Regions from separate parts of the Geobacillus sp. genome, predicted to be linked through region 3. Evidence: riboswitches for the same ligand, from Rfam matches in the RefSeq annotation. Region 3 holds a riboswitch; each other region holds the start of a gene.
What was found. Region 3 has a riboswitch for S-adenosylmethionine ahead of IKE44_RS11960 (methionine biosynthesis PLP-dependent protein). Riboswitches for the same ligand answer to the same signal wherever they lie in the genome.
Positions count from the first base shown of each region.

Region 1 (6,296 bases), on a different contig from region 3:
GCCTTCGCCGTTTTTGTAAATTTGCGGCAGAAGTCCAGCATCGACGTCCGCTTTAAATTTCAAATGTTTCGGGTTTTCGACGATGTCGTTGACCGTCGCTTTCGTTTTATCGATGCCCGGTTTCAGCTTAATGAGCCCCTTTTCTTGCAGCATCGACAAAATGCGGCCATGGTCGGCGACCGAGTTGCTCATGATGATCGTCGCGCCGTCCGGCAGTTCTTCAATGCTTTTGTATTTTTTCGAGTATAAGCCGATCGGCTCGATATGAATGCTGCCGGCATTGACGAAATCATAGCCGTACTCTTTCTTTTGCGATTTCAAATACGGAATGTGTTGGAAATAGTTGGCGTCGATTTGCTTCTCAGCCAGCGCTTTGTTCGGCAAGATGTAATCTTGGAACGTAATGATCTCCAAGTCGATGCCTTTTTCTTTCAAAATCGGTTTCGCTTTTTCCAAAATTTCCGCATGCGGCACGTTCGACGCACCGACTTTCAACTTCACCAATTTGCCGTCTTTGCCGCCTTCCGCGCTGTCGTTATTGTTGCCGCCGCATGCCGCCAAAGCGAGCACGAGAATGGCGGCGAGCAACACACCCAACCATTTCTTCATCAGTTGTTTCCCCCTTTATCGTTTATCGATTTTCGAAGTGACAAAGTCACCGATCAGCTGAATGATAAATACAATGACCAACACCAATACGGTTGCGACAAATGTCACATCGTTATGGTTGCGATGGAACCCTTCCAAATACGCCAAGTTCCCAAGCCCGCCGGCGCCGATGGCTCCAGCCATCGCTGTATAGCTGACGAGCGACACCGCCGTCACCGTAATGCCGGAGACAAGCGCCGGCAATGACTCCGGCAGCAACACTTTCCAAATGATCGTCCACGTTGAGGCGCCCATCGCTTGGGCTGCTTCGATGACGCCTTTATCAATTTCGCGAAGGGCAATCTCCACCATGCGGGCGTAAAACGGCGCGGCCCCAATCACCAAAGCCGGCAGCGCCGCATTGGCGCCAAGCATCGTCCCGACGAGCCAGGTGGTAAACGGAATGAGCAAAATGATCAAAATAATAAACGGAATGGAGCGGAAAATGTTCACAAACGCCGCAATCACGGTATTGACAAACCGGTTTTCCCATAGGTTGCCCTTCGCTGTCAAAAATAGAAGCAAGCCAAGAACGATTCCGAGAACGAAAGTGGCCGCCACCGCCACTCCCGTCATATACAGCGTCTCGACCGTCGCCGCCCACATCGTCTCCCATTGGACGTTCGGCAGGAGGTTAGCGAGCATCGTGAATCACCTCCACCGCCACCTGCTGGCTTTGAATGTAGCCAAGCGCCCGGTCAATTTCATCCGCCGCCCCATTGATGTGCACAAACAGCACCCCATAAGCGCCTTGATGGGTTTGCGAAATTTTCCCTTGCAAAATATTCATATCGACGGCAAATTGCCGCACGACCTGGCTGATGAGCGGCTGGCCGGCCGCCGCGCCGACAAACGTCAGCTGCGCGATCAGCCCGCTCGGGTATTGGCCAAACAAATGGGAAATCGCCTCTTCCGTCTCTTCCGGCTCGACGAGCTGCTTGACGAACCGCTTCGTGATCGGCTGCTGCGGGTTGCGGAACACGTGCAACACGTCGCCTTGCTCAACGATTTTGCCGTTTTCCATCACGGCGACGCGGTCGCAAATTTTGCGGATGACGTGCATTTCATGGGTGATCAGCACGATCGTCAGCCCGAGCCGCTTGTTGATGTCAACGAGCAAGTCCAAAATCGCATCGGTCGTCTGCGGGTCCAACGCCGATGTCGCCTCGTCGCAAAGCAGCACTTTCGGGTTGTTGGCGAGCGCCCGGGCAATGCCGACACGCTGCTTTTGCCCGCCGCTCAACTGCGACGGATACGCCTCTTCCCGCCCCGTGAGCCCGACGAGCTCGATCAATTCATCGACCCGTTTTTGCCGCTCCGCTTTCGGAACACCCGCAATCTCGAGCGGAAACGCAATGTTTTCCCGCACTGTGCGCGACCAAAGCAAGTTGAAATGTTGGAAAATCATCCCGATCTCTTGACGCGCCTTGCGCAGCTCCCGCCCTTTGATGCGCCCCATGTCGCGGCCGGCGACGACCACCCGGCCACCCGTCGGCTTCTCGAGCCCATTGAGCAAGCGGATGAGCGTACTTTTCCCCGCGCCGCTGTAGCCGATAATGCCGAAAATTTCCCCTTCGCGAATCTCAAGCGACACATTGTCGACGGCCGTGACCGAGCCGTTAGCCGCTTGATAGATCTTTGTCACATGTTCGAGTGTAATCATCGTTTCACCTTCCTCCCCAAGGCGGCGGAGCGCAAAAAGAAAACCTTTCTGCCCGCAGAGAACAGAAAGGTATTGTGCACCATTCCGTCTCTTATCTCTCAAAGCAGGCCGCTTTGTGTGAATTGGCACCTTTTCAGCGCACGCGCTGACGGTTGCCGGGCTTCATTGGGCACATCCCTCCACCTCTCTTGATAAGAGCGCAACAATCGCCTATTCGATTGACTACAACTGTGATTGTATCACCTTGTGTCGAACATTGTCAATAAAAATTTCACCCAACATGCCGATATGGCTTAGCCAAATGGAGGAGCGACTCAAGCAGCAACAGATGACGAAAGCTTCCCGATACATGCACTTCGCGCAGCCGGACGAGCTGCTGCAGCTTCAGCTCGCCGTCTAAAAGCGAGCAAAGTGCTTTTTTGGAGCCGTGCACCGTCAAGACGTTCCGTTCATCAGGTTCCCTTCCGGCAGTAAGCTCCTTGCCGAGCGCCACCATGGCGGTCTCTTCCTCGCTTTCAAAGCGAACATACAGCTGCTCATCCGGCAAAATCGGCAACAAATGGCGCAACGTTTGCATCCGTTCCATAAACTGTCCTACCAACTCGCACATTTCCATTGAGCATCCTCCCCCCATCTCCTTTGTCCTTTTATTTCCATGCCGAAGGGGGAGAATCCTTTACAAAAATCTCGACAGCCGCCGTGGCGAACCAACGCCGTTTTTGTCATTTCCCATGAAATGTGTCAAACGGCGTCAAAAAATGGCGGATCGTCAACGCGGCAAACGGGCGCGGATTGCTTCGTACAAATAAGGGACCGAATGGAACGCATACCATTTGCCGATGATCTCTCCGCCGGCGAAAAGAAGCAAGCACGGAACGCTTTCAATTTTCCACGCCGCCGCCTGCTCGGGGATGTAGTTGATGTCCGTTTCGCAAAACGGTATGTCCGGAAACAATTGTTCTAGGACAACAAGCATGCGCCTCGCCAACTGGCACGTGCCGCACAGTGGGGTATACAACGAAAGAGCGAGAAGCGGCTCCCCTTCCACCATTCGCTTAATATCGTTTCGACCGATTGTGTTCACTCGCCTCTTCCTCTCATGAACGATTCGATACGGACGTCAAAATGGGCGCGCAGCAGCACATGCGCCAAATGCCAGATCGGGGCGGCGGCCACTTCGCGATACGCCCGGTCAATGTAAATATGCCCTGCTTCCGGAAACACCCGGCGGAACTGCCGGCGCAATTTTTCCCCCGCCTCGTCGGCATCGGCGAGCACGTACACATCCCGCCCTTCGAGTTCATCGGCCAGCTCCTCAAGGCGCGCATCGCTGATCGTGCCGTTCGTGCAAATGATGACAACCGGCTCGTTCAGCACGGCCGCCACTTTTTCCTTATCTGACCGCCCTTCCACAATAATCACTTTTTCCACCTGTCGCATGTCCGACCCACCTAACGTGAATGAGGATACAATATTGTATGGCAACAGAAAAGCAACGGCCATCCGCCGTTGCCTCCTAACACCAGCCCGCCTCCCCGTCGCAGTCGACATATTTTTGATCCGGTTCAACGGTAGCGGTGACCCATTTTCAAATTTTCCCATTTGTTCGCTTTATCCGTTTTTCCACGCTACAGCCGCAGGAAGCGGAAGGCGGCCGATGAGCTCGCCTCCCTCGTACAGTTCGATCGTGCGGCCGTTCCATTTGCCGGTGACCCGGTCCGTGACATCCAGTTGCTTCGTTTGCAACACCATCACGAGCACCCCTTTTTCATCACATTCCGGTATGTATAGGGGGCCCGGTTCGAAGCGAACTTTGCAGGAACGTTTATCCTTCGTTGATCATCGCTTCGTATTGTTCGGCCGTCAACAAGTTGTCCACTTCACTTAAGTCTTTCGGCTCAATAACGATCATCCATGCTTTTTCATACGGTGATTCGTTCACATATTCCGGATTGTCGTTCAACGCTTCGTTCACTTCGACGACCGTGCCGCTGATCGGCGCATACAATTCCGAGACGGTTTTCACCGACTCAACGCTGCCGAACGGCTCGTTCGCTGTCAGTTCCGCGCCGACTTCCGGCAGCTCGACAAACACGATGTCGCCCAGCTCCGATTGGGCGAAATCGGTGATGCCGATGCGCACTTTATCCCCTTCGACGCGCACCCACTCATGCTCTTTCGAATAACGGAGTTCTTTCGGCGTGTTCATTAAATCCCTCCAGTGCGGCAAGTTGTGTTCTTTTTCATCATAACCGATTTTTCGCCAAAACTCACTGAATTCATTTCATTTCGGCCAAATTTTTTATGTTTCCGTCGAAACGCGCCCGGCAAAACACGATTCGTAGTCTTGTTCGCGGAATCCGACCACGACCCGCTCGCCGTCCGTTAAAATCGGCCGCTTGACGAGCATGCCGTCCGAGGCGAGCCACGTGAGCATCTCGTCTTCCGAGGCGCCATCGAGCTTGTCTTTCAATCCGAGTTCGCGGTATTTCATGCCGCTTGTATTGAAAAATTTTTTGAGCGGCAGCCCGCTTTTTCGATGCAAGTCGGCGAGCTGTTCTTTCGTCAGCGGCTCGTCGACCAAATGCACCGTTTGCACCTCAATGCCGTGTTCATCGAGCCAACGCTTCGCCTTCCGGCACGTTCCGCATTTTGGATACCAGTAGAGCGTCAGCGCCATCCGCATTCCTCCCTTTCATTCGACGGCTTGGAATTCATGGAAAAAGAAGCACCAGGCAAACGCCTGGCACTTCCCATTATCACACAATATACCGTTCCGCTTCAATGAGGGCGGCAGCCGCCTCGCGTTTTTTCGCGATCACATTGATCGGCGTATGGCGCGTCAACCGGCGGAGAGCGGCGAGCATCATCCGCAGCGTGTCACCTTGTTCGACGGCGACAAGCGTTTCTTTCGCATGCGCCTCAATTTCATATAGGCGACCACATCCGGATCGGTATGCTCCGTCGGGATGATTTCAAGCAGCTTCAAATAGCGCGGCGGATTGAAGAAATGCGTGCCTAAAAAGTGTTTTTTGAAATCATCCGAACGCCCCTCCGCCATCGCGGCGATCGAGATGCCGGATGTGTTCGAGCTGACGATCGTCCCCGGCGTCCGCACCTCGTCAACGCGGGCGAAAACGCTTCGTTTGACATCCAAGTTTTCGACGACGACTTCAATGATCCAATCAATATCCGCCAGCCGATGGAAATCGTCTTCAAAGTTGCCGGTTTCAATGAGCGCCAGATTGTCTTGAGCCATCAGCGGCGCCGGCTTTTGCTTTTTCATCCGCTCCAGCGCCTGATTGGCGAGGCGGTTGCGCACTTGTTTATGCTCGAGCGTCCAACCTTTTGCTTCTTCCTCTTTCGTCAATTCCCGCGGCATGATATCCAACAGCAGCGTCGGAATGCCGACGTTCGCCAAATGGGCGGCAATGCCCGAACCCATGACGCCGAACCCAAGCACCGCAGCGCGCCGAATGCGTTTTGCCATTTCGGTTCCCCCTCACATCACTGAATGAATCATCATTCATTTTTTGGTAAAAAAATAGCCATGAAAACGTTATCTATATTCAATATATAGTATGTTGGTAATTTTTTCAATATATTTGCGCACATTTTTTTTCACATCGCCGCCGTTCTTTCAATCCATACTAACAACCAGGAGGTGAAGACGATGGCCCGGCTGAAAAAAAATCCGTCTGAACGCGGCATCAGCGCGGCGAGCGTGAAAGGAAACGCCGGCCCGACGGTCGAAGCCGACGGCGGCGGCAAGCGGACGAGCCAAAATCAGCAGTACAAAAAGCACAACATGCAAGGGGACTGAACGCCTAAGGGCGTCCGTCCCCTTTTTGCCTGCTTGACTTTCGCGCTGCCGGGCGATGGGCGTCACTTACGGAACATGCCTTTGACGACGAACGCCACGTTGGCCGGGCGCTCGGCGAGCCGGCGCATAAAATAGCCGTACCAATCGGTACCGTACGGCACG
Region 1 is NZ_JAFWFM010000218.1:18,155-24,450, forward strand. Features, by position in the region: gene IKE44_RS12795 (MetQ/NlpA family ABC transporter substrate-binding protein) at 1-609, opposite strand, end outside; gene IKE44_RS12800 (methionine ABC transporter permease) at 625-1,293, opposite strand; gene IKE44_RS12805 (methionine ABC transporter ATP-binding protein) at 1,283-2,311, opposite strand; SAM riboswitch class I at 2,400-2,509, opposite strand; gene IKE44_RS12810 (hypothetical protein) at 2,583-2,927, opposite strand; gene IKE44_RS12815 (thioredoxin family protein) at 3,081-3,395, opposite strand; gene IKE44_RS12820 (ribonuclease M5) at 3,392-3,751, opposite strand; gene IKE44_RS12825 (DUF2553 family protein) at 3,923-4,063, opposite strand; gene gcvH (glycine cleavage system protein GcvH) at 4,137-4,520, opposite strand; gene IKE44_RS12835 (arsenate reductase family protein) at 4,614-4,991, opposite strand; partial or broken gene IKE44_RS13805 (hypothetical protein) at 5,071-5,241, opposite strand; partial or broken gene IKE44_RS12840 (3-hydroxyacyl-CoA dehydrogenase family protein) at 5,235-5,801, opposite strand; gene IKE44_RS12845 (YuzL family protein) at 5,985-6,134, shown strand; partial or broken gene IKE44_RS12850 (proline dehydrogenase family protein) at 6,197-6,296, opposite strand, start outside.
Region 1: linked by a shared signal. The riboswitch ahead of IKE44_RS12805 (methionine ABC transporter ATP-binding protein) and the one ahead of IKE44_RS11960 (methionine biosynthesis PLP-dependent protein) in region 3 are both predicted to bind S-adenosylmethionine.

Region 2 (6,296 bases), on a different contig from region 3:
TTCGCCGGGTGGTCGACCATGTCCGCGCGGTGGACGATGTCAGTTTCACGCTGAACAAAGGGGAAACGTACGGGCTCGTCGGCGAGTCCGGCTGCGGCAAGACGACGACAGGGCGCACGATTATCGGTTTGATCCGCGCCACGGCCGGGGAAGTGCTGTTTGAAGGGACGGATTTGACAAAGCTTCGCCGCCGCGAGTTTCATCCGTATCGGAAAGACATCCAGATGATTTTCCAAGATCCGTATTCTTCGCTCAATCCGCGCAAACGTGTGCTCGACATTGTCGCCGAGCCGCTCCGCAATTTTGAACGCCTGTCCCCGCAAGAGGAGCGGCAGAAGGTGCAATACGTTTTAGAGCGGGTCGGCTTGAGCGCGGAGTCGATTTACAAATATCCGCATGAATTTTCCGGCGGACAGCGCCAACGCATCGGCATTGCGCGGGCGCTCACGCTCAATCCGAAGCTCATCATCGCCGATGAGCCGGTGTCGGCGCTTGATGTGTCGGTGCAGGCGCAAGTGTTGAATTTCATGAGAGAAATCCAGCAGGAGTACGGGCTGACGTATTTGTTCATCAGCCATGATTTAGGGATCATTCGGCATATGTGCGACCGCATCGGCATTATGTACCGCGGCCGGCTCGTGGAGGAAGGGACGAGCGAGGAGATTTTTACGAATCCTCAACATATTTATACGAAACGTCTGCTCTCCGCCATTCCGAACGCCGATCCGCGCGAACGCGGCCGGCAGGAGGCGCTTCGCCGCGAAGTGGAAAAAGAATATGAGCAGTCGTATTCCCGCTATTTTGATGAAAACGGCCGGGCTCACCCGCTCAAGCCGATTTCGCCGACGCACTCGGTGGCCATTCCGTAAAGAGGGGGAGACGGGAAGATGCTGAAATTTATTTTACGGCGAATCCTCATTATGATTCCGCAATTGTTTTTGCTGAGCGTCCTCATTTTCTTGCTGGCGAAGGCGATGCCGGGCGATGCGCTGACGGGGCAGCTGGCGGCCAACCCGAAAATGGATCCGCAGACGCTTGAGGAAATGCGGGAAAAACTTGGCTTGAATGATCCGGTACATATTCAATACATCCGTTGGGTGAAAAACATGCTGCAAGGGGATCTCGGCCTTTCCTATATCCACCAGCAGCCGGTCACTGATCTGCTGGCCGGACGGATCGGGAATACGGTGTTGCTGTCGGCGGCGATTTTAATTTTGACGTACCTGATTGCCATTCCGCTTGGCATCGTGTCGGGGCGATGGACAGATACATGGGCTGATAAGCTGATCGTCGGCTACAGCTATCTCGGGTTTGCCACGCCGATGTTCATTTTTGCTTTGATCATGCTGTTTATTTTCGGTTTTCACCTTGGCTGGTTTCCAACCGGCGGCAGCGTGGACGTTCAGGTCGAGGAAAGGACGCTCGCTTACTATTTAAGCAAATTGAACCATCTCATGCTTCCGGCGTTGTCGGGAGCGCTCATCAACACGGTCGTTACGCTTCAATATTTGCGCAGCGAAATCGTTGATACGAAAGTGAAAGATTTCGTGAAAACGGCGCGGGCGAAAGGCGTGCCGGAGCGGCACATCTATTGGCGCCATATTTTGCGCAATTCGTTTTTGCCGATCGCGGCGTTTTTAGGGTATGAGATCACCGGGCTTGTCGGCGGTTCCGTGTTTTTGGAGTCGATCTACAGCTATCCGGGGCTTGGCCAGCTGTTTTTGCAGTCGATTATGCAGCGGGATTACAGCGTCGTGACGGCGCTCGTCATGATTTCCGGCCTGGCGACGCTGGTGGGCACGCTGTTGTCGGACATCATTTTGAGTGCGGTCGACCCGCGCATCCAGATTGAGTAGGGAAGGAGGAAGGCAGCTGACATGAAAGCGGAAATCAGCGGCCCAACGCCGGCCGGAGCGAACATCGAGAAAAGCCCTTCCGCCTTTTCGATCATGTGGCGGGAGGTGGTTCGGGATCGGCTCGCGCTTGGTTCGCTCATCATTTTAGGAATCCTTTTGTCGATCGTCTATGGCGTGTCGCTCTTTTTGGATCAAGAGGAAATCGTGAAAGTGGATTTTCTTTCCATCTATTCTCCGCCGTCAGCGGAACACTGGCTTGGCACAGACTACGGAGGGCGCGACGTGTTTGGCCAGCTCATCATCGGCGCCCGCAATTCGTTTACGATCGGGCTGGCCATTACGCTCATCACTGGGGCGATCGGCCTCATTGTCGGATTGGTGGCCGGCTATTTCGGCGGCTGGATTGGCAATGTCATTATGCGCATCATCGATTTTATTCTCGTTCTGCCGTTTTTGATGCTCGTTATTGTTTTTGTCGCCATTGTGCCTAAATATAATGTATTGACGTTCATTTTGATCATGAGCGCGTTTTTGTGGACGGGCAAAGCCCGGCTGATCCGCGCCAAAACGCTGACCGAGCGCGAGCTGGATTATGTCAGCGCGTCAAAAACGCTCGGCACGCCAGATTGGAAAATCATTATTTTTCAAATTTTGCCCAACCTCAGCTCGATCATTATCGTCAATTTGACGTTAAATTTGGCGGGCAACATCGGCATCGAGTCCGGGCTCACGTATCTTGGCTTCGGGCTGCCGGAGAGCACGCCGAGCTTAGGGACGTTGGTCAGCTATGCGACCAACCCGGATGTTTTGCAAAACAAATGGTGGGTTTGGTTGCCTGCGTCATTGCTTATTTTAGTGATGATGCTGTGCATAAATTTCATCGGCCAAGCGCTGAAACGTGCGGCTGATGCAAGACAACGACTAGGATAAGGGGGAAGAAAATGTGAAGAGAAAATGGCTGGCGGCTCTCGCCGCGCTCTTGCTCGTGCTCGCCGGGTGCACGGGCAAATCCGACACAACGAGCGGAAAGGGCAACAATAACGAAAAACCGGCGGCTCAGAAGGAAGACATCAGCAAATTCCCGATGACGGTGAAAAACGACGGGAAAATCATCGATGGCGGCGTGTTGAAATACGGCCTTGTGTCCGATACGCCGTTTGAAGGGATGCTCAGCTCTGCATTCTACACCGGAGCGCCCGACGCAGAGATTTTGCAATTTTTTGACGAGTCGCTTTTCCGGACGAACGGTGACTATGAAATTACAAATGATGGGGCTGCCACGTATGAGTTGTCGGATGATAAAAAGACGATGACAATCCATATTAAAGACAATGTGAATTGGCATGACGGCCAGCCGGTGACCGCTGAAGACTTGGAGTATGCGTATTTGGTCATCGGCCATAAAGATTACACCGGCGTCCGCTATGGCGATGCGCTCATCCAAGGGATCGTCGGGATGGAAGAATATCACAGCGGCAAAGCGGATAAAATTTCCGGCATTAAAGTCATCGACAAAAAGACGTTGACGATCACATGGAAACAGGCCAATCCGTCGGTGTTGACTGGCATTTGGGCGTATCCGCTGCCGAAGCATTACTTGAAAGACATTCCGATCAAAGACTTGGCGAAATCGGATAAAATCCGGAAAAACCCGATCGGGTTCGGTCCGTTTAAAGTGAAGAAAATCGTTCCGGGCGAGTCGGTAGAGTTTGTTCGCAATGATGACTACTGGGCTGGCAAACCGAACTTGGAAGGCGTCATTTTGAAAGTCGTCAGCCCGCAAGTCGTCCTGCAAGCGCTGAAAAAAGGCGAAATTGACGTCGCTGGGTTCCCGACTGACCAATATTTGAACGCGAAAGGGACGAAAAACATTCAGTTTATCGGTAGAGTGGGTTTGTCGTACAGCTATATCGGCTTTAAACTCGGCCATTGGGATGCGAAAAAGCAGGAAAACGTAATGGACAATCCGAAATTCCAAAACAAAAAACTGCGCCAAGCCATGGCGTACGCCATCAACAACCAAGAGGTGGCCGACCGCCTGTATCATGGTTTGCGCTTCCCGGCGAACACGCTCATTCCGCCGTCGTTCCCGGGCTATCATGACAGTTCCATCAAAGGGTATACGTACAATCCGGAAAAAGCGAAACAATTGCTGGATGAAGCGGGATATAAAGATGTGGATGGCGATGGCCTCCGCGAAGATCCAAACGGCAAAAAATTCAAGATCAACTTCTTGGCGATGAGCGGTGGGGACATCGCTGAACCGCTGGCCAAATTTTATATGCAATGCTGGAAAGATGTGGGTCTCGATGTTCAGCTTGTAGACGGACGCTTGGCGGAGTTCAACTCCTTCTACGATATGGTCGAAAAAGACGATCCGAAAGTGGATGTCTACGCCGCCGCTTGGTCAACTGGAACGGACGTCGACCCGTACGGATTGTACGGCCGCAACGCCATGTTCAACTACTCGCGTTGGGTGAACGAGAAAAATGATGAGCTGCTGGAAAAAGGCCATTCCGAGCAGGCGTTTGACAAGGAGTATCGCCGGAAAATTTACAGTGAATGGCAACAGCTGATGAACGAAGAAGTTCCGGTCATCCCGACGTTGTATGGTTTGTCCATTTATGCCGTCAACAACCGCGTCGCCAACTTTACGGTTGACCCGAGCTCGAAACTGACGTGGAAAGATGTCGGCGTCACGTCCGAGCAACCGGAAGTCGAACAATGACGATTGTTGCCTTTGATGATGTACGATAAGATAGAAGATAAATTGCATACGTCTTATCAAGAGTGGGCGAGAGAACGGGCTTGATGACCCCACAGCAACCTGCCGCAGGCAAGGTGCTAACACCCGCAAAGCGGTTTCGCTTTGGATGATAAGAACGGCTCATGACCCCTTTCGCCTCATTCCGAGGCGAAGGGGGTTTTTGTCGATGGGAGGTGAAGGAGAAACAGTGGAGGAGGCGGTTTCGCTCCGTGCTTGCATGGCCGCTCATCTCCCTGCCGCTGCGTTCGCCGTTTGTGTCATGCGCTGTGTGCAGGCGGAGCTCATCCGGTTTGACTCTAAGGCGGCGGTGCATGTCGACCGTGGGGACGGATACGTTCATTTGTATGGGGAAGCGCAAGGAACAGCCTTTTCGTTGTTGTTGACCAACAGTGAGGCGGACGAATGGAAGGCGGACGGACCGTACGCCCTTGACCGCTACATATGGACAGAGCTTGGGAAAAAAGGGATTTTCCCGATGCAGATGACGCCGTATTTACAAGCAGTATGGTTAATGGAGTCATAGAAAGGAAGAGGGACGAATGGCAGTCAAAAAATTTGAGCATGTCGGCATTCAAGTGAAAGACATCGAGGCATCGAAAGCGTTTTATCAAAACGTCGTCGGCTTGGAGCTGCTCGACGAAATGATTCATACGAACGGCACGATGAAATTGGCGTTTTTAGGGATTGACGGCTCGATCATTGTCGAGCTGATCGAAGGATACAATCCGGATTTGCCGACGGAAGGAAAAGTGCACCACGTGGCGTTTACGGTCGAAGGCATTGAGCAGGAGAAAGAACGGCTTTAGTCGCTCGGCGTCCCGCTAGTGTGGGATGAAATTACAACGCTCCCAAACGGGGCGAAATACTTATTTTTCCTTGGCCCGGACGGCGAATGGATCGAGTTTTACGAGCCTGCTCGATAAATGGCGTCACGCTAGGCGGCCAGCTGTTTGGGCCGCCTATGAATTTGCCGTCTGGCGATTGGCGCTTCGTTCTATTTTTCTTCGTATGGCCTTGCCTGCCGCTAGACAACAACTGTCCATGTAGGAGTCGTCGTCTTCTCGATTCAATGGTATACTAGAAAAAGAGAGGGGGAGGATGACGTGGAAGAAATGATCGTGCACGCGATTCAAGACGACTACCCTGATGAATTCGCCTGGTGCTACGGCTGCGGGCGTCTGAATGAACAAGGCCACCATTTCCGCACCGGGTGGCGGGGCGACAAAACGGTGACGGTGTATACGCCGCGTCCGGAACATACGGCGATTCCAGGGTTTGTGTACGGCGGGCTGATCGCCTCGCTCATTGATTGCCACGGCACCGGTTCAGCGGCGCTTGCCTTGCATCGGAAAAACGGCCATGAACCAGGGAGCGGGGAAACGCCGCCGCGCTTTGTCACTGCGTCGCTTCACGTCGATTTCGTCAAGCCGACGCCGCATGGCGTGCCGCTTGTCGCCGTCGGCACTGTGACGGATATTCATCCGAAAAAATGGAAAGTGGACACCGAAGTGTTCGCCAACGGCGAACTGTGCGCCCGCGGGCAAGTCGTCGCGGTCGTCATGCCGAAAACGTTTGTCCGTGGGTAACAAGCAACGAAAGGCGCCGGAGAGCGGCTGTTTTTGACAGCGCTTTCTCCGGCGCTTGGCAACTGGTCGAAAACGGCTGCGCCTCAC
Region 2 is NZ_JAFWFM010000009.1:1,427-7,722, forward strand. Features, by position in the region: gene IKE44_RS00580 (ABC transporter ATP-binding protein) at 1-869, shown strand, start outside; gene opp4B (oligopeptide ABC transporter permease) at 888-1,856, shown strand; gene IKE44_RS00590 (ABC transporter permease) at 1,878-2,786, shown strand; gene opp4A (oligopeptide ABC transporter substrate-binding protein) at 2,800-4,584, shown strand; SAM riboswitch class I at 4,635-4,739, shown strand; gene IKE44_RS00600 (hypothetical protein) at 4,790-5,146, shown strand; partial or broken gene IKE44_RS00605 (VOC family protein) at 5,163-5,546, shown strand; gene IKE44_RS00610 (PaaI family thioesterase) at 5,727-6,209, shown strand.
Region 2: linked by a shared signal. The riboswitch ahead of IKE44_RS00600 (hypothetical protein) and the one ahead of IKE44_RS11960 (methionine biosynthesis PLP-dependent protein) in region 3 are both predicted to bind S-adenosylmethionine.

Region 3 (6,296 bases):
CGCTCCGAGCGGACGCGGACGACCGATGAGGAAATTTCGATTGAATTCATGTTTGACAGCCCGCAGCTGATGCGCCAGCCGAAAGACTACGACGAAACTGAATATTGACGGCTTCCGTTTCCACAATCAGCGATCCATAAGGAGCTGTCTGTTCATTCGCATGGCTGTCCGAGAAGGAAAGCTTCCTTCTCGGACAGCCTCTTTTTGTTGCCCTTCTTCTCTGGCGAGGCAAGGATGCCGCCCCGTCTTACTCCGGCAGGGACTGCAAAAAGGCGCGCACTTCTTCCGGCGTTTTCGCATCAGCGCTATGCAGATGGGCGATTTTTTCCCCGTTTCGGAACACAAGAAGACTTGGAATGCCAAGCACTTGGTACTTATCACTAATATCTAGAAACTGATCTCGGTCGATTTCGAACCAGTCGTACTGCCCGTAATCGCGGATGATGTCATCGATGAACATGTTCAGGCGCACGCAGTCTGGACACCAAGTTGTGTAAAACTTCATAATCGCTGGCTTATCGCCGGAAATGGCCGCCTCGAATTGCTCAACTGTTTCAATTTGTCTCACATTCGTTCCCTCCCTTTCATGTTGCCGTTCATCTTTACTTTACCATATGGCAAGGCAAAAAAAGAACGGGGACGCCTTCACCTCGGGCAGTCGTTTTTGCATACAACAGTAAGAAAGGAGGGGAAAGTGTGAGCAAAGAGTTGGAAAAAGCGCTCGAAAATTGGGTTGCGTCGCGCAAAGAAGGGCATGAAACGTTCATCCGCCTGTTTGAACAATGGGGAAAGGACTTTAACAAACAGCTGCAAGAAATCGAAAAATTGAACAATGGATTTTTAAAAAGTGTACAAGGCAACTTGGACTACATCGAGCAATGGTTTGCGAAGAAGGAGCGGGAATTTGCCGAGCTGTTCCGCCGATTTGGATGACAAAATGGCCTTTGCGCCCATACGCTCCGCTAAGCCGGTGAATACGATACAGTAAACGGAGAAGGAGGTGAACATTATAATGGGCTTCTGCGGTTATGGTTATCCTTACGGCTACGGCTATGGCGGTGGCTATGGCGGTGGCTATGGCGGTGGCTTTGTGCTGATTGTCGTGTTGTTCATTTTGTTGATTATTGTCGGCGCGGCATTTGTCGCCTAACGGAAAAAGCGAATGGGATACGGGCCGTTTCGGCGCCACGGAGCGGCTCGTATTTTTCTTTCCCTAATTTGATGCACGCCGAGGCGGGAGCATCATACGATATAGCAGGGAGAAGGAGGCAGAACGATGGATCAGCAATTTTTTAAAAACATCGAACAGAAAACAGGTGTCAATATGAAAGACGTTTTTGAGCTCGCCAACTCGCTGCAAAACGCCAATTTCAGCGATGAAAAAACGGTGCGCCAAGTGGTGAAGCGGGTGGCGCAAATTGCCAACCGGAAAGTGCCAAAAGAACTTGAGGACCAAATCGTCAAGGCGATCGTCCATAACGGCAAACAAATTGATTTGAACACGATCGCCAATATGTTGAACAACAAAAAGTAAGCAAAAGGGAGCTTGCGTGCGCACAGCTCCCTTTTGCTCTGCTTGGCTCAGGAGAGCGAAACGATGTTCGATGATCCCAAGCCTTGGATCAGTGTAGACGAGGCTGTTCTATGGCCATCATTCGAGTGATTTCACCATCGTGACATGTGGGATGCCGGCGTCCATAAAGACGCCGGAGACGGTCGTATAGCCGAGCTTTTGGTAAAACGGTTCTGCGTGCGTCTGGGCGTTCAGTTTCGCCGTTTTCGCCCCTTTTGTTTTCGCAAGCTGCTCCAACGCCTCCATCACCATCCGGCCGACGCCGCGGCCGCGGTAAGCCGGCAAAACGCAGATGCGCTCCGCTTTGCCAACCCCTTCATCGACCAGGCGAAACCGGCCGGCTGCGACTGCTTGTTCGCCATCGTATAGGACGAGATGGAACGATTCATGTTCAAATGCATCGATTTCTTCTTCTTCCGGCACGTTTTGCTCTTCGATGAATACAATCCGACGGACGCGCAACGCGTCTTCATACAACGCGCGGTCTTCCGTTGTTCCAATGGCGACGTTCATTCTCCCGTTTCCTTTCCTCCAACGATAAAGGTTTCATAGACAGTCCATGATCCGTTCTCGAGCTGGTAAAGAAGGTGGAACCGGTCGACCGTCTCTTCAAAATGGACGTTTTGCAGCCGCAGTTGGCTGTAGACGTCAGCGTATTCCGCATTCGGCAAATCGCGGCCAATTGTAATGTGCGGCACGAACACGAATTCCGGCTCCCCGGCAAACAAGCCGCTGTGCAGCTGCTCGTGCAACCGTTCCAGCACTTCGTTTGGCTCGACTTTCAAATAAATGATGTGGCTTGTCGGGTAAAACGAGCTGAATTTCGTCACTTTGATCGGAATTGGCTCCGTTTCCGCTGCGATGCGGCGCAGCTCTTTCGTCATTTCTTTGATTTGCTCCTCATCCGCCTCAAACGGGTATTTTAATGTAATGTGCGGCGGGATGAGGGCGTAATGGCTGTCGTACCGCTTCCGGTACGAGTTGGCGAAGTCTTGAATCCGCTTTGGCGGAAAAATGACAATGACGTACTTCATTCCGCTTTCCCTCCTTCAGATGGTTCGTTTGCCGTTATTTACAGCGACAAAATGGCCGATACCGCCCGGGGCACATCCGGCTGCCAATACGTCCATGCATGCCCGCCGGCAAATTCATGGTACGTGTAGGGAAACCGCTTTTCGATCAATAAGTCCCGTGCGGCCCGGTTCGGGGTGATAAAATCGCGTACATGGCCGTCCGTCGTTTTGACCGCCGTTTCTTCTGCGCCGACGGAATGGTAAAGGGAAAGAAGCGACGGGGCGCGGAACGCGCGGATGCGTTCGAGCACTGAGTCGTCAATGTAAGGAGACTGCATGGCGATTTTTCCAAATGTATGCGGATACAACAGACCGGCTAGAAGCGACACGGTTCCTCCCAGCGAATCGCCAATCAGCGCTCGTCCTTTGCCCATTTGATATGTCGGCAGCTCGCGATCCAAAAACGGCGCGAGCTCATGGGCCAAAAAGCGGATATAGGCTTCGTTTTTTCGACCGGCCGGGTGGTATTTCTCGTAGCGGTCGCTGACGTTCCGGTACGGGATGCCGACAACGATCGTTCGGTCGATCGTTCCTTCGTCCATGAGTGTCTCGATCACGGTTTTGATTTTTCCGTACATAAAATAATCCTTGCCGTCTTGCGCGATTAATAAAGAATATTTATGCAACGGAGAAAAATCGCTTGGCAAGTAGACAAGCAACCCGATTTCTTCTTGCAGCTCCCTGCTGTAAAGCGTATAATCGCGCATCGTTCCTGATGCTGTCGCCATGATCATCCTCCATGAAAGCGCAAGTTCACTTGTTATTGTAACATATTTAGGCAAAAAGATGTTAACGAAGGGCTCGAATTTTTCGTGAACTTGCCGAACATTGGTGCCGGCAAAAAAAATGACTTGCAAAAATGACCGGAATGCGTTACATTTTTTAATAAATTAACAATTAACAAAATTAAATACGCAGCGGTTCTTATCAAGAGAAGCGGAGGGAACTGGCCCAATGAAGCTTCAGCAACCAGCCGCCCGACGGCCAGGTGCTAAATCCAGCGAATTGAGCATTCAATTCGGCAGATAAGAAGAAGCATGACCATGTTCGTATGGAAAAGTCTTCTTCTTAGAAGACTTTTTTTATTTACTCAAGCGGCCGCTCCCTCAACCGAGAGGCGTCGAGGATCAAGGCCCTCGGCTGCTGCTTGACCAACAGCGGCGCTTCGTTGGGCGTTAAGTGGTTGGCCGTTGATCCATGATGGAATTTTCAACAGAAGGAGAGAGATGAGGTGGATAAACTAGAAACGTTGTTAGCGCAAATTGGCAACCGGAGCGAAACGGTGACGGGGACGGTCAACCCGCCAGTTTATTTTTCCACCGCCTACCGTCATGCCGGCATCGGGGAGTCGACCGGGTTTGACTATATCCGCACCGGCAACCCGACGCGCAAAATCGTCGAAGAAGCGATCGCGAGACTGGAAGGCGGCGACCAAGGCTATGCGTTCAGCTCCGGCATGGCCGCCATTCAGACAGTGCTCGCCTTGTTTGAGAGCGGAGACGAGTTTCTCGTATCGGCCGACCTTTACGGCGGGACGTACCGCCTGTTTGAGCGCGGCTGGCGCAAGTACGGTCTCGGCTTTCATTACGTCGATTTTGCTGATCTCGCTGCGGTGGAAGCGTGTATCACCGAAAAAACGAAAGCGATTTTCCTGGAAACACCGACGAACCCGCTTATGCATGAGACCGATATCCGCGCCGTCTCCGAATTCGCCAAACGGCATGGGCTGCTGCTGATCGTCGATAACACGTTTTACACGCCGGTGCTCCAACGCCCAATCGAACAAGGCGCCGATATTGTCATCCACAGCGCCACGAAATACTTAGGCGGCCATAACGACGTGTTGGCTGGCCTTGTCGTCGCCAAGGGCGAGGAGCTCTGTCAACGCCTGACCGAGTATCAGAACGCCATCGGCGCGGTGTTGTCGCCGTTTGATTCGTGGCTGTTGATTCGCGGGATGAAAACGCTGGCGCTAAGGATGCGCCAGCATGAAGAAAACGCCAAGCGCATCAGCGCCTTTTTGCGCGAACATGAAGATGTCACTGATGTGCTGTATCCGGGGAGAGGCGGGATGCTGTCGTTCCGGATTGCCGATGAAAAGTGGGTGAACGGGTTTTTAAAAAGCTTGCGCCTCATTACATTCGCGGAAAGCCTGGGCGGAGTCGAAAGCTTTATTACGTACCCAGCGACGCAGACGCATGCGGACATTCCTGAGGAAATCCGCATCCAAAACGGTATTTGCAACCGGCTGCTCCGCTTCTCGGTCGGCATCGAACATGCGGATGATTTAATCGCCGACTTGGCGCAAGCGTTCAAACACATGAAAGAGGTGTAAGCGATGGAACGGGAATGGTCGTTTTCAACGAAACTGCTCCATAATGAATGGAAAGTCGATCGCCACACGGGAGCGGTGAGCGTGCCGATCCAGCACGCCTCCACGTTCCATCAGTTCGATTTCGCCACGTTCGGCAAATACGACTACAGCCGCTCCGGCAACCCGACGCGCGAGGCGCTTGAGGAAACGATCGCGGCGTTAGAAGGCGGAACGCGCGGATTCGCCTTCGCTTCTGGCATGGCGGCCATTTCGACGGCGTTTTTGCTCTTGTCCCGAGGCGACCACGTCCTCGTGACCGAAGACGTCTACGGCGGCACGTACCGGATGATCACGGAAGTGTTGACCCGCTTTGGCATCGAGCATACGTTTGTCGATATGACAGATTTAAACACAGTAGCGGAAAACATTCGTCCGAACACGAAAGTCATTTATATGGAAACGCCGTCCAATCCGCTGTTAAAAGTGACCGATATTCAAGGCGTCGTCAAGTTGGCGAAGGCGCATGGCTGTTTGACATTCTTGGATAATACGTTCATGACGCCGGCGTTGCAGCGGCCGCTTGACCTTGGCGTCGATATTGTCCTTCACAGCGCCACGAAATTTTTAGCCGGCCATAGCGACGTCGTCGCCGGATTGGCCGTGGTGAAAGATGAAGAGTTGGGAAAAGAGCTGTACAAACTGCAAAACGCGTTTGGTGCCGTTCTTGGCGTCCAAGATGCGTGGCTTGTGCTGCGGGGATTAAAAACGCTCCACGTTCGGCTGAAGCAGTCGTCCGAATCCGCCCTGGCCATCGCTGAGTATTTGGCGCGCCATCCGAAAGTGGAAGATGTGTATTATCCAGGGCTTTCGCACCACCCAGGCCATGACATCCAGCGCCATCAGGCGGCCGGGTTTGGCGCTGTGCTGTCGTTCCGTTTAGCCGATGAAGAAGCGGCTCGGACGTTCGTCCGAAACGTCCGCTTGCCGGTGTTTGCTGTCAGCCTTGGGGCGGTCGAGTCAATTTTATCGCACCCAGCGAAAATGTCGCATGCGGCGATGCCAAAAGAAGAGAGGCTCCGGCGCGGCATTACCGACGGCTTGTTGCGGCTGAGCGTCGGGCTTGAGGATGTCAACGATTTGATCGCCGATTTTGAGCAGGCGTTGTCGTTTGTTCAGGAGCGGCCGTCAGTTTCAACGCCATAGCCATCAGCCCGCCAAGCCTTCACAGCTCGGCGGGCGGGTCAAGATGCCGCTGAGGTTGACAACAGCCGCTCCTCTTTTAACTTCCCTCCGAAAGAAGTCTCCTACTTCTAAACGTGAAGGTGCGCCAGCACCA
Region 3 is NZ_JAFWFM010000207.1:84-6,379, reverse strand. Features, by position in the region: gene IKE44_RS12000 (hypothetical protein) at 1-108, shown strand, start outside; gene IKE44_RS11995 (thioredoxin family protein) at 248-568, opposite strand; gene IKE44_RS11990 (hypothetical protein) at 697-933, shown strand; gene IKE44_RS11985 (YjcZ family sporulation protein) at 1,013-1,150, shown strand; gene spoVIF (sporulation-specific transcription regulator SpoVIF) at 1,277-1,534, shown strand; gene IKE44_RS11975 (GNAT family N-acetyltransferase) at 1,652-2,086, opposite strand; gene IKE44_RS11970 (YjcG family protein) at 2,083-2,607, opposite strand; gene IKE44_RS11965 (alpha/beta hydrolase) at 2,646-3,374, opposite strand; SAM riboswitch class I at 3,568-3,678, shown strand; gene IKE44_RS11960 (methionine biosynthesis PLP-dependent protein) at 3,878-4,981, shown strand; gene metC (cystathionine beta-lyase) at 4,985-6,163, shown strand.